Thiocapsa bogorovii: one gene and its partner. The protein of the gene in region 2 binds, or shares a complex with, the protein of the main gene of each other region. Links are inferred from orthologs where the notes say so. Each region holds a gene or a part of one and is shown on either strand. Other genes may lie near its edges. The genes, in order: LT988_RS14205 and pabB.

Evidence for each region.
Region 1: the proteins of pabB (region 2) and LT988_RS14205 are in contact, whole or in part, in a solved structure (PDB 8RP0), measured with the Escherichia coli proteins. The link is inferred for Thiocapsa bogorovii from one-to-one orthologs.

The regions. Positions count from the first base shown.
Region 1 is NZ_CP089309.1:3,129,900-3,136,697, forward strand. The notes cover bases 1,603-4,511. They hold LT988_RS14205 (aminodeoxychorismate/anthranilate synthase component II), read right to left. Parts: upstream 3,412-4,511; coding sequence 2,794-3,411; downstream 1,603-2,793. Other genes in these bases: trpD (anthranilate phosphoribosyltransferase), read right to left, coding at 1,603-2,538; LT988_RS14210 (nucleotidyltransferase domain-containing protein), read right to left, coding at 3,534-3,863; trpE (anthranilate synthase component I), read right to left, coding at 3,997-4,511. Outside these bases: cAMP-activated global transcriptional regulator CRP, read left to right, coding at 1-497; indole-3-glycerol phosphate synthase TrpC, read right to left, coding at 689-1,495; more of trpD, read right to left, coding at 1,498-1,602; more of trpE, read right to left, coding at 4,512-5,490; LT988_RS14220 (phosphoglycolate phosphatase), read right to left, coding at 5,630-6,304; rpe (ribulose-phosphate 3-epimerase), read right to left, coding at 6,479-6,798. UniProt on the Escherichia coli protein: Part of a heterodimeric complex that catalyzes the two-step biosynthesis of 4-amino-4-deoxychorismate (ADC), a precursor of p-aminobenzoate (PABA) and tetrahydrofolate.
Region 2 is NZ_CP089309.1:5,029,592-5,036,479, reverse strand. The notes cover bases 1,849-4,847. They hold pabB (aminodeoxychorismate synthase component I), read right to left. Parts: upstream 4,040-4,847; coding sequence 2,657-4,039; downstream 1,849-2,656. Other genes in these bases: LT988_RS22430 (hypothetical protein), read right to left, coding at 4,026-4,847; LT988_RS22440 (amino acid kinase family protein), read right to left, coding at 2,356-2,670; LT988_RS22445 (phosphodiester glycosidase family protein), read left to right, coding at 1,849-1,858. Also shown: bifunctional 2-polyprenyl-6-hydroxyphenol methylase/3-demethylubiquinol 3-O-methyltransferase UbiG, read right to left, coding at 1-664; more of LT988_RS22445, read left to right, coding at 1,082-1,848; more of LT988_RS22430, read right to left, coding at 4,848-4,976; LT988_RS22425 (hypothetical protein), read left to right, coding at 5,394-5,546; LT988_RS22420 (TlpA family protein disulfide reductase), read left to right, coding at 5,564-5,971; LT988_RS22415 (DUF302 domain-containing protein), read right to left, coding at 5,986-6,378; LT988_RS22410 (c-type cytochrome), read right to left, coding at 6,552-6,888. UniProt on the Escherichia coli protein: Part of a heterodimeric complex that catalyzes the two-step biosynthesis of 4-amino-4-deoxychorismate (ADC), a precursor of p-aminobenzoate (PABA) and tetrahydrofolate.

The DNA of each region.
Region 1 (6,798 bases), 1.9 Mb from region 2 along the record:
TCGACGACCCCGAGGAGCGTCGCGAGCTGCTGCTCGCCTACATCAACAAGGGCGAGTTCATCGGCGAGATGGGGCTTTTCGTCCCTCAAAAGACACGTAGCGTGATCATCCGCACCCGGACCAAGTGCAAGGTAGCGGAGATCAGCTACCAACGGCTCGATCGCCTGCTCGACGTCGAGCTCAAAGAGTACGCGAAGGATTTTCTTTACAGCGTCGGACTCCAGCTTTCCCAGCGCCTGCGCCAGACCAGTCGCAAGGTCGGTCACCTGGCGTTCTTGGACGTCACGGGGCGGATCGCCGGCACCCTGCTGGACCTCTGCAAACAACCCGATGCCATGACCCATCCCGACGGGATGCAGATCCGTGTCACCCGACAGGAGCTCTCCCGCAACGTCGGCTGCTCGCGCGAGATGGCCGGGCGGGTGCTCAAAAGCCTGGAGGAGCAGGGACTGGTCAGCGTCAAGGGAAAGACGATCGTGGTGTTCGGGACGCGGTAGGGGCTCGCTAGCCTTGTGTTGGGCAAAGCGAAGCGTGTGCAACCTGCGCCGGCATCACAGGGAATCTTTTGGCGCCCTGCGTTTTGCTCAACCGAGCCTTCTTTGCGATGGCCTCGAGTTGCGCTCGATTCGCTGGCCGTCGGGGAGGCCGAAGAGTCGACTGCAAGTCGACGATCCCGGGGGAATCGAGCTCAGGACGCCCCGAAGAACAGCCGCGCCAACTCATCGCCCGGATCATCGGCACGCATAAAGGCTTCGCCGACGAGGAAGGCGTTCACACCGCTTGCACGCATCCGGCCGACATCGTCCGGGTTCAGGATGCCGCTCTCGGTGACGAGGAGCCGGTCGCTCGGGACCCGATCCAGCAGTCCAAGCGTCGTGTCCAGGGTCACCTCGAAGGTCCGCAGATTGCGGTTGTTGATCCCGATCAGATGCCCCGGGACCGCCAGCGCTCGCTCCAGCTCTTCCGCGTCGTGGACCTCGACCAGCACGTCCAGCCCAAGCTTTCCGGCCAGGTCACTCAGCTCGGCGAGCCGGGCATCGTCCAGGCAGGCCGCGATCAACAGAATGCAGTCCGCCCCCAAGGTTCGAGCCTCGTAGACCTGATAAGGGTCGACGATAAAGTCCTTGCGGATTACCGGAAGCGCACAGGCCACGCGCGCGACCTTAAGGTCCTCGTCGCTCCCCTGGAAAAAATCCCGGTCGGTCAACACGGAGAGACAGGCCGCACCATTGCGGGCATAGCTCTGCGCGATCTCGGCGGGCCGAAAATCCGGGCGCAGCACACCCTTGCTTGGACTGGCTTTTTTGATCTCGGAGATCACTGCAGGGGCGCCGGCCTCGACCTTGGCCAGAAGCGCGCGCGCAAATCCGCGCGGCGGATCGATCCCGTCTAATCGGGCAACGAGTCGATCGAGCGGAACACGGGCCGACCGTGCAGAGACCTCTTCGACCTTCCGATGAATGATCTTTTTGAGGATGTCGGGCGTATCGCGCATGGTCAAGCCCCGTCCTTTGCGCGATCGAAGCTCGTCGTGAGGGCGATCAAACGCTCGAGCCGACGCTGCGCCTCGCCGCTGGAGATAGCGAAGTCGGCGCGCGCCAGTCCGGCGGCGAGACTCTCGGCACGGCCGGCGGCATAGATGGCCGCGCCGGCATTCAGCTGAACGATATCCCGTGCCGGCCCCGGCCGGTTGGCGAGCACGCCGCGCAGCATCACCAGACTTTCGGACGGATCCCCGACGCGGATTGCATCCAGATCCGCTCGCACGAGACCGAAGTCCTCGGGATGAATGGCGTAGCGGTGGATCACGCCGTCCTTCAGCTCGGCCACGTCGGTGATGTCGCCGATGCTGATCTCGTCCAGTCCGTCTCGAGCATGGACCACCAGCACATGACGACTGCCGAGACGCTGCAGCACCAGTGCCAGCGGCTCGAGCAGATCCTCGCTGAAGACACCCAGGACCTGATTTGGCGCACCGGCCGGATTGGTCAGCGGACCCAGGACGTTGAAGATGGTCCGCACGCCCAGCTCCTTGCGCGGACCGATCGCATGCTTCATGGCGCTGTGGTGTCCCGGCGCGAACATGAAGCCGACGCCCACCTCACGCACGCAGCGCGCGACCTGCTCGGAGGTCAGATCCAGGCGCACCCCCGCCTCTTCGAGCACGTCGGCCGCACCGGAGCGACTCGAGACGGAACGGTTGCCGTGCTTGGCGACATGACAACCCGCTGCCGCCGCGACGAACATGCTGGTCGTCGAGACGTTGAAGGTGCCGGATGAATCGCCGCCGGTGCCGACGATGTCGACCACATGATCGAGCCCGCCGATATCGACGCCGGTCGCCAGTTCACGCATCACGGCAGCCGCCGCCGCGATCTCGGGCACCGCCTCGCCCTTCATGCGCAGCGCGATCAGGAAGCCCGCGATCTGTGCCGAGGTCGCCCCGCCGGTCATGATGGTACGCATGACCGAGGTCATCTCCTCGCCGGTCAGATCACGGTGGTCCAGGCAGCGGTTGATCGCCTCTTTCAGCTCCATGGTTAAAACGCGCTCTTCGGTTTCTGCGAGGTTTTCATGTGGGGTTGACCTTATCAGGCTCATTGATCGCCGGTGCGGCGCGTTTTAAGTGATTATTTTTTATTCTTTAAACATCCTAAACCGCGTCTCGCCAGCCCGCTGGTGGACTTCGGCGTTGACGTCGCCGCCGAGACCAGTTGTCGGGATGGAGGCGGTTTAGCGCCGTCCACCAGCGCCGCAGCGGGATTCGGTGGACTTCTCTCTCGCTCGTCCACCCTACCCGTCGGACCGGGGGCCGCGATCACCGTCAATAGGCGCGGTCTGCAAAAAGTTGCGAAGCAGATCGTGCCCGTGCTTTGTCAGGATCGATTCCGGATGGAACTGCACGCCTTCGACCGCAAGCTCGCGATGTCGCACGCCCATGATGGCCTCGCGCTCGCCCTCGGCGGTCTCGGTCCAGGCCGTGATCTCCAAACACTCCGGCAGGGTCTCCTGCTCGATCACCAACGAGTGGTATCGGGTCGCCTCGAAGGGGTTATCCAGTCCCTTGAATACACCGACACCCGTATGGTGGATCGCCGAGGTCTTTCCATGCATCACGCTCGGCGCCTTGACGATGTGTCCGCCGAACGCCTGCCCGATGGATTGATGGCCCAGGCAGACACCGAGGATGGGTACCCGCCCGGCCATCGCCTTGATGAGCGGGACCGAGATCCCGGCCTCGTTCGGCGTGCAGGGTCCCGGCGAGATCACGATCCGCTCGGGCGCCAGCGCAATCGCCTCGTCGAGACTCAGCTCGTCGTTGCGCACCACGCTCACCTCCGCACCCAGCTCTCCCAGGTATTGCACCAGGTTGTAGGTGAAGGAGTCGTAGTTGTCGATCATCAGGAGCATAATGAATGCCACGCACTCTTCAGAAACGGAAATACCATCATCCGCGGCCTAGCTCGGGGGCGCCAATAACAGCCGTGCCGAGACGAGCGCCCGCCGTGCCTTATTAAGGCCGGCATCGGGGGTCATAAGGGAATTCCGTCACGCCGAATGGTCTCGATCAGACCTTGATTGGCAAACCCCGCGGGGTGCTTCCACTCCTCCAGCCAGATCGGCAGAGGGTCGACCAGAATACCCGTGTCCAGCATGAGATCGAAGGCGATGCCTGCCATGTCCACCGCCGCATCGGCGCGATTCCCTTGCGGACCTCCGAGAAGCACCGCAAGGTCCACGTCGCTCAAATCGTCGGCATCCCCACGGGCGCGGCTGCCATAGAGCACGGCACCGGCAACGTCGTACCGCGCACGCAACCGATCGACGAATCGTCGGGCAGCGCTTTCCACGTTCGTATTCATCCAAAACCTCGCCGGCGTTTACGGGTTGCGCAATCGCTTCGACCATGCTCTGGTCAAGATTCCTGACGACGAGATTGGCCATGAGTCTGCTCCGGCGAACCAGAATGCGTGTGCGATGATCGCAAGCCGAGGTTCAAACGACCCGCCCGGCGCCGCGTTCGATCCCCGCCTCCGCCAAGGCCACGGCGCGAAACACCGCGCGGCCCTTGCTCATGGTCTCCTTCCACTCGGCGTCCGGGACCGAGTCGGCCACGATGCCGGCGCCGGCCTGTATGTGGAGCACACCGTCCTTGATCACGGCGGTGCGGATCGCGATCGCCGTGTCCATATTGCCGTTCCAGGAGAGATAACCGACCGCGCCCGAGTAGATACCGCGTTTGACGGGTTCCAGCTCGTCGATGATCTCCATCGCGCGGATCTTGGGTGCGCCCGAGACGGTCCCGGCCGGGAAGGTCGCACGCAGCACGTCGATGGCGTTCATGCCCTCGCGCAGATCACCGACCACGTTGGAGACGATGTGCATCACGTGGGAGTAGCGCTCGACGATCATCTTGTCGGTCACGCGCACGCTGCCGATCGCGGCTACGCGCCCGGCGTCGTTGCGTCCCAGGTCGATCAGCATCAGGTGCTCGGCCAGCTCCTTGGGGTCGTCCAGCAGCTCGGCTTCGAGTGCCTGGTCCTCCGCCTCGGTCTCGCCGCGGCGGCGGGTACCGGCGATCGGGCGGACCGTGAGCACGCCGTCCTCGAGCCGGGTCAGGATCTCGGGCGAAGAGCCCACGATGTGAAAATCGCCCAGGTCGAGGAAATACATGTAGGGGGACGGATTCAGTCCGCGCAGCGCCCGATAGAGATCCAGCGGCGGCGCCTGGAAGGGGATGGAGAGACGCTGCGAGATGACCACCTGCATGCAGTCGCCGGCCAGGATGTAGTCCTTGATGCGCTCGACCGCGTGTTTGAAGCCGTCTTCGGTGAAGCCGGAGACGAAGTCGGTCTCGCTCACCGTGCGTCCCTGCTCCGCGGAGCGTCGCGGCGCACCGCAGCGCATTCGTTCGCACAGCGCGTCGATGCGCGCCTCCCCGGCCTCCAGGGTATCGCCTGCGCTCGGGTCGAGGTTGAGAATGATGTACATCCGTCCGCTGAGATTGTCGAAGACGACCACCTCGTCGGAGACCATCAGCAGGACGTCCGGCGTCTGCAGCTGATCCGGGTTGGGGCAGGTCGCCAGACGCGGCTCGATATAGCGGATGGTGTCGTAGCCGAAATAGCCGACCAGACCGCCGGTGAAACGCGGCAGACAGGCGAGATCGGCAACCTTGAAACGCTGCTGGTAGGCACCGATCCAGGCCAGCGGGTCCGCCGTCTCGACCGACTCGATGACCTCGCCGTCACGCTCGACACGGATCTCTTGGCCGCTTACCCGCAGCAGGGTGCGGCAGGGCAGGCCGATGATGGAATAACGCCCCCACTTCTCCCCGCCCTGCACGGATTCGAGCAGATAGGAATAAGGCCCCTCGGCGAGCTTGAGATAGACGCTGAGCGGGGTGTCGAGGTCGGCAAGGACCTCGCGCAGGATCGGAATACGGTTGTGTCCCTGGTCGGCCAGGGCGCGAAAGGCAGCGGGGGTCATCGGGGTCTCCGGGCAATGGGATTCAAGGCAGGTCGGAACGCGGTCTCAACCTCACCATCGCCACCCGGTCATCGCTCGCCTCGTCCCGTTTCTCATGTTCTTCGTTGATTCCGGATGCCGCCATGTCGGCGTAGCCCAATTATGCCTCGGCCGCCAACAGGCCCTTGAGCTCGACCATGGAGTCGATCACCGCGTTCGGCTTGGCCTCGCGGATGTCTTGTCCGTGGTTGTAGCCATAGCTCATGCAGATGATTCCGAAGCCCGCGGCACGCGCGGCTTTCACGTCGCTCACCGAGTCGCCGATCATGAGCGCATCAGCGGGTTCCACACCGAAGTGTTTCGCCGCGTGTAGCAACGGCATCGGATCCGGCTTCTTTTTCGGTAGCGTATCACCACTGACCACCAGGCCGAAATTCTCACGGATTCCCAGATCACGCAACAGCGGTTCGGTGAATTGTGCGGCCTTGTTGGTCACGCATCCGAGCTGATACCCCGCGCCTTTCATGAAGGCGATACCCTCGATCACGCCCGGATAGAGCACCGAGCGCTTGGAGGTATTCTCCGCATAGAGTTCCAGAAAGATCGGGAGCGCCGCCTCGAAATCCGCCTCGTCGGGTTCGCCGTCGAGCTGGCCGATCAGCGCCCGGCGCACCAGCCGCTCCACTCCGTTCCCCACCCAGTTACGCACGGCCTCCTCGCCTCGGGGCGGACGGCCGAGCCGTTCCATCATGGCATCGACACAAAAGGCCAGATCCGGGACGCTGTCCACGAGCGTGCCGTCCACATCGATCAGGATCATCTTCGGTCGCAGCATGCGGGTACAACTCCACCAATCATCAATAGAGAACGCCCGTAGGCCGGATAAGCGAAGCGCAATACGGCAACCGACTCAGGCCCTTAAACACCTAAACCGCGTCGACTCAAAGCGCTGTGGGACGCTCGGACGTATCGACCAAACTCGAGTCCAGACCTTAACCCCGGACGCGGTTCAGCGCGCCATCTGCTCGCGCATCTCCCGGATAATGCTGTCGTAGCGATGCGGATCGCTCTCGCGGCCCTTTCCGAAGATCCCTGAGCCGGAGACGAAGGTGTCCGCGCCAGCCGCCTTGATCTCGCCGATGTTGTCCGCCTTCACGCCGCCGTCGATCTCGAGCCGGATGTCGAATCCGGAGGCATCGATCCTCTTGCGCGCCGCACGCAGCTTTTCCAGGGTCGCCGGGATGAAGCTCTGACCGCCGAAACCGGGGTTGACCGACATCAGGAGGATCATGTCGATCTTGTCCATCACGTAGTCGAGATAGCTCAGCG
Region 2 (6,888 bases):
CGCCGGTGCGATTTTTGACATCGAAGTCTCGACCCAGCACGGTCTCAACCTCCCCCGGGGGAACCAGTTTGCGATAGTGATGAGTGCCTTTGGGCAGCCAGCGCAGGAGGTACTCCGCGCCGAGAATGGCCACGAAGAAGGCCGCGATCGTTCGATTGATCGAGGCCACGAACATCACCCCGCCCGGTCGAACCAGGCGACCGCAATCGGCGAGAAACTCCGGCAAATGCTCGACATGCTCGATCACCTCCATGTTCAGCACGGCGTCGAACTGCTCGCCGGAACGCACCAAGTCCTCCGCCGTCCCCAGGCGATAATCGATCTCCAGACCGCTCCACTGGGCATGGATCTGCGCAACACGTACGTTCTTCTCGGTAATCTCCACCCCCGTAACACAGGCGCCGAGCCGCGCAATGGACTCGCTGAGAATCCCGCCGCCGCATCCGATATCAAGCACTTTCAGCCCTTCAAAGGGGCGCTCCGCTAGTGGATCCCGCCCGAAACATACGGCAAGATGCCGGCGGATGTAGTCGACGCGAAAGGCGTTGAGACGGTGCAAGGGCCAGAACGGCCCCTCCGCGTCCCACCAACGGTGCGCGAGTCGCTCGAAATAGGCGACCTCGTCCGGATCGATCGTGGGTGCGCTCAAATGCACGACGCTCATTGTCCTTCTCCTGATGATGTACCCTTCGAACGCGAGATCGTGGTGAGTGCGCGGGATTCCAACGGTAGAGCATCCGCTGCAGCTTTAGGGATGTCGGCGTGCTTCTGATAGCATTGGGAGGACTCACCAGGGCCTCCTCACCCGGAAAGCAGGGTGCGTCCCGCGCTCGCCGGGGCCGCGCAACTCGGACCTCGAAGATGCCCCCGATGATCCGCCTAACCGAGAAATGCACGACCGGCCGGAACGGTGACATCGCCGGAGCCCATCCCGGGTCTGGTGATGCACTGCGCGTCGGGGCAACTCCAAGCCATGACCATTGAGAAAACTCCGTGGACCGCGCCGACGCGTACGACGATCCGCGGCGAACAGGCTGGTTGGGTGCGGTGGTCCTTAAGCCCGCCTTCAGTGTGGCCCGGCATGCTCCTCCTGGCCCTTCTGCTGCAGGCTTCGACCGCGCTCGCCGCGGATTGGATGCCTGGGGGGGAGTCGGAGCGGCAGGACATCAGCGCCGACCTCACCTACGCCAAACGCTCCGCGGTGCGCCCTTCCGACAGCAAACGTGTCGTCGCACACGTCGCCTTCTTCACCTCGCGGGCGTTCCGCCTGGAGGTGATCGATCTGGGCGCCGGTCCGGAGGCGGCGTACCCGACGCTGGAGGCGGCCTTCCGCGCCGAGGGCTGCGTGGCCGGGGTCAACGGCGGCTTCTTCCACCCGGATTGGCGGCCGGCCGGGCTGGTGATTTCGAAAGGACAGCGGATCAACCGATTCGAGACCGCGAAACTCCTGAGCGGCGTGATCTACAGCGACGACCGCGGCATCCATCTCGTCCGGCGCGGCCGTTTCCAAGATCACACGCACATCAGCGCCTTGTTGCAGACCGGACCCTATCTCGTGGAAGACGGTCGCACGGTGCGAGGCCTGTCCACCTCCGACCCGCGGCGCCGCACCTTCATCGCCACGGATTGGCGGGGACACTGGGTCATCGGTGCGACCATGACCAGTCTCACGCTCTCCGAGCTCGGGGTAATCCTTGCCTCCCCGGGGGACCTGACACCCTGGCGGGTCGATCGCGCCATCAACCTCGACGGCGGTTCATCGACCGGATTTTTCTTCGACCGCGGCGTCGGCAAGGCTCCTGTAACCCTGCAACCCTGGAAACGTGTGAGGAACCTGCTCGGAATCTGCACGCGTTGACTGGAGCCGCGCCGAGCAATCCGGAGCCGACCGATCAACCCTCACGTGTGAAGGCGGATTCCGGACATGTGGGTCAGGCGATTGAAGAGATCATCGAATCGGCCTCGCTGCTGCCGAACCCGATGTTGCTGGCGTCTTGACCCATCTCGTGCTCGGTCTGCTTGATCAACGCCATCACTCGATTCGCTCAGCCCAGATCCGGCAGTTGACCGACCTTTTGCCGTCCTTGGCAAGTCGTTTAGGCCTATTTCCGCAGGCGGCACAGGCCAGAACCCACGGGCGTGCCTTTGGTCATGACCGCGGTCGGTTGCCCGGCGGCGCAACCGGGCAGGCTGCCCTTGTTGGCCTTGCAGCGCGCGGTACGGGCTTCCGCCGTGCGCGAGGCGACCTTGCCGATGGCCGGATGGTCCGGTGATGTGGAGCTTCACATAGATCCCGAGGGCGGACTCCCGCTCGCCGTTCTCGACACGGGCGGATCGCCGAACCGAGGCGGCTCCCTACGAACCGCTGCCGACTGCCGAGATCGCGGTCGGGTCGAAGCGCACGCGCACCGCGGGGCGGGCATCGCCGCAGGGCGCCCGCGGGGCTGTCGCGTCATCGGTGCCCGTGAGCCCGGGCGCCAGTGAACGAACGACGTGCGCCATCTGCTCCATGGCCAGCACGGCCATCACGTGAGCGGCACGATCATCGAACTGCCGCCGCTGTTGGCGGCGCGCACGGCATGCGCGAACGGGCCGCCGCCGGGCACCACCAGAAGCGGCTGCCGCAAGCTCGGCGGCGTCGAGGCTGCCCCCGAGCTTAACGACCCACATCGGCGAGCGGCTCGCCCTCGAGCAGCCGGAGCAGGGGTGCGGCTTTATCGAAGGTCTCCTGATACTCCTGCTCCATATCGGAATCATGAACGATGCCGCCGCCGGCCCAGAAACGCACCGTGCCTGCCGCGTAGACCAGGGTACGAATGGCGATATTGCTATCCATCGCACCGTCGAAGCCCAGATAGCCGATGGCGCCGCAGTAGACACCCCGGCGCTGCGGCTCGAGCGACTCGATGATCTCCATAGCACGGATCTTCGGCGCGCCGGTAATCGACCCGCCGGGGAAGCAGGCCCGCAGCAACGAGGCCGCATCCTCGCCATCCGCCAGCTTGCCGGTGACCGTGCTGACGAGATGATGCACCGCGGCGTAACTCTCCACGTCGAAGAGCTTCGGGGCGCGCACGCTGCCCGTCCGGCAGACTCTGCCCAGATCGTTGCGCAACAAATCCACGATCATCAGGTTTTCGGCGCGGTCCTTGGTGCTTTCCGACAGTGCCCGCGCGAGAATCGAATCCGCTTCCGGGCTCGTACCCCGGGGCCGAGTGCCTTTGATCGGCTTGGTCTCCACGCGACCGTCGCGCAGCGAGAGGAAGCGCTCCGGAGAGGAGCTCATCACCTTAGCGAACGGCGTCGACAAGTAAGCAGCGAACGGCGCGGCGTTGAGCCTGCGCAGACCGCAATAGGCGGACCAGGCATCGCCCGCTGCGCGGGCCGCGAAGCGCTGCGCGAGGTTGACTTGATAGCAATCGCCGTCATGGATGAACGCCTGGATGCGGGCGAAGGCGGCCGCGTATCGAGCCCTGGTCATGTTCGAGCACAAGGGGCTGCGCAACCGAAAGGAGCGCGCACGCGTTGGCGACGGCCCGGTGAAGGTCCGCAGGAGTTCCGGCCAGCGTGCACGCGTGCGCGGATCGCGGCCGGCACCGACCAGCCAGCAGCGCTGTTCGTCGTGATCGACGACAACGGCCCAGTCATAGAGCCCGACGGCCATATCGGGAATCTTCTCTGCATCGCGGGCGAGCACCGGCAGCCGCTCGATACGCCGTCCCAAGTCGTAGCCAAGCCAGCCGATGGCGCCACCCGCGAACGGAAGACCCGCAATCGGCGCAGTCCGCTCGCCGAGGACGTCACGCAACAGCTCAAAGGGATCTTGCGGCGATAGGGATACACCGGCGTGCGAGCGAATCCGTGTCAGCGTCCCTCGCGTGACCAACATCAGGTAGGGATCGGCGGCGAGGATGTCGTACCGTCCGCCCTCGCACAGCGGTCGGCCACTGTCCAGGAACGCGGCCCACGGTCGCTCGGTCAAGGCCTCGAACATCTGTGCGCTGTCCGGTCGATAGGGCAGCTCTTCAAGCAAGGGCATCGCCGGACTCCGATAAGGGCAACAGAGCGAGTGCAACGGCCGGCGCGCAGCCCCCCGCATCGGCGCCTTCCGGTGTGGGCGCGGACGCCGGATCCGCTGCACGCGCGATCAAGGTCAGCCAGTCGACATGGCCGCGGCCGAGCCGCCGCGCAAGCTCGGGCACAAGGAAACGGCCAACACCGGCGCCCACCAACGGCGCATCCTCGGGCAGGCCGGCCGAGCATCGGCGCGCCCAGGGCCGCCAGATACGCTCGATCCGACATTGGCGCAGATAGCTCGCCAAAGAGCGCCACTGATGAGGCTCCAGGGCAATCGCGTCTTCGCCGAGCATACGAGCCAGCCGGGCTGCGCTTTCGACCTCGCCCTTGGCCCGTCCGTCGGCCGTCTCGCCGAGATCGGCGTATACCGGCAGCTCGCCCGTCAGGCGGTAGACATCGGAAGCCGTCGCGAAATGCTCGGCGGCGAGGCCCGTCCAGTCGCCGTCCAGCGGTGCTCGCTCCGCAGGCGCATAGACAGGGGTGCGCACGACACCGCGGTAGACCAGTTCATCGGCACCCATCCGCTCGCGATCGGACCAACCTTGCGCGTGCGGAAGACCCGCACGCACCGCAACGCTGTGCGAAGGGCGTCCCGGCTTGTGCGGATTGTCGCCTTTGACCGCACCCTCTTGATGACCGTGGTGCGGCTTGACCGTCAGGTCGGTATCGAGAATCCAGGGCACGCCCAGCACCGGGGCCACGCAGGCGTCCAGGTGGTTCTGCGACCAGGCCACCCCGTCGGCTTCATCGAGCTTGCCGAGGCTGCGGCGCACCGACGCCTGCGCATCCCACTCGACGTGGACGCGCCCGCCAAAGGTGTCCACCGCCACCGGGCCGGCATGCGGCACCGCCGCGGTGGTTTCGGGTTCACCCTGCGGGTGAGGGATCGAATTGGTCATCGGGACCTCCTTGCAGCGATATTTCAGCCGCTTGGATCACCTGAGGCAAGGTGTAAATGCTCTTTTTAGGGTCATACCTGGAAAGGGCTCGGGGCAACTGCGCTGTGGCGCGATGGTCCCTGGGCACGCAATGGCTGGGCCAGAGCATGCACGCCCGCGCCTCGGCAGCCGAATCGACCGAAGGGAACATCCGACCGAGGTGCCGTTGCGCGGGGGTGGGCTATTGTCGGAGCACTGGTCCGAATCCGGGCGTGTTCCCTCGCTCATGCACGTCGATCTGAAGAATCGTTGTGCACCGCACCACTGGCTGTCGAGCGCACCGAGACATGACCGACCGGTTAAGATCGGGCCACAGAGCTTGAAGAGGTGGCCAAGCCCGGCGTCCTACCGTGCACGCCTGTCGATGGGGTACGCGCTATGACGTCCATCCGGGCCGTTCCGGCCAACGCAATGGCGTTGTTCATGGTCCTCGCGCTTCCCGCGTTCGGTGGCGCGTTGGAAGGGATTCCGGATGCAGCGCCGTCACCGGCCGTCGGCGCCGCCGACCCGGGGGAGATCGGCATTCGCTGAGCGACCCCGACGGCCGTGTGGTCTTGGTGAACTTTTGGGCGAGCTGGTGCCCGCCCTGCCTCGCGGAGATGCCTTCGCTGCAGCGGCTTGCCCAAGGCCTGGCTGGACATCCGTTCCACGTCGCGGCGGTCAACGTCGACGAGACACCGCGCCGGGCCGTGGAGGCCATGCGCCGGCTCGGTTACGAGGGCCAAATCGTATTGGATCCGGATCAGACGATCTTCCATGCCCGGGGCGCAAAAGTGTTGCCCAGCCGTTTCCTGATCGGGTGCGATGGCCGCTTGCGATTCCAGGCGCTCGGCCCGCCGGAATGGGATTCAACAGGTGTCTCCGATGAAACCGCGCCAGCTCCGGCGATCGTTGATTCCGCGAGGGTTGATCCGATTCAAAACCATCGCACGCCGCGCTGGACGCGGTTTAAGTGAAAGGTCGAGTCCCCTCAAGCCGCCGCGAGGGCGTCGCGGACCCGTTCCATCCGACCCTTGACCTCCGCGGCGATCTCCGCGACCTCGGGTCTGTCCACCAGTTGCAGAACTGACTCAGGGTCCATGAAGGCGACGACGATGCTGCCGTCGGCCTCTTCGCGCACGACCACATTGCAGGGCAGCAGCAGCCCGATGTCGGGCTCCGCCTCCAGTGCCCGATTGGCCAGGGGCGGATTGCAGGCGCCGAGGATGCGGTAGGGTCGCTTCTCGATCCCCAGCTTGGCCTCCAGTGTGGCCTTGACGTCGATGTCGCTCAGGACGCCGAAACCTTCGCCCTTCAGTGCCTCGGTGACGCGGGCGACGGCCTCGTCGAATGTGGTCTTCAGTGTCGTGGAAAATCCGTACATCGCATGCAACTCCTCTATTGTTTGTGGAATGGGTCGTTATGAACCAGGACGCCTGCCTAGGTTCGGCTTAGGTTGAGGCGAAGGTGGCCTAAATCCCGTGGACCGGACCAGCAACCGTCGCGGCCTCCGGGGCGACGTCCTTCGCTTGTGGTCCCCCGCCGACATGCAGGCCATTAGAGTGTCCTGAGAAATCGGATCAGCTTCCAGCGCTCGGTCTCGGTGAGCGCGTCCTTGAACGCGGGCATCGCGGTGCCAATTTGCCCGCCGCCCTCGCTAATGGTCCACATCAGATACGCATCTCCGACAACGGGTCGCCGCATCGACCAGCGCAGGTTGGCCGGTGGAGGCGACATCCCGGCCGCTGCCGGACCATCGCCGTCGCCCAGGTCGCCGTGGCAGGCGGCACAGTTGGCTCGATAGAGCGCATTGCCCGCGGCGATCACCGCCGTGCTCGACGGCAGCGGGTTGCGCAGCCGAGCATAGACCGCCGGAATCCCATCCGTCATCACC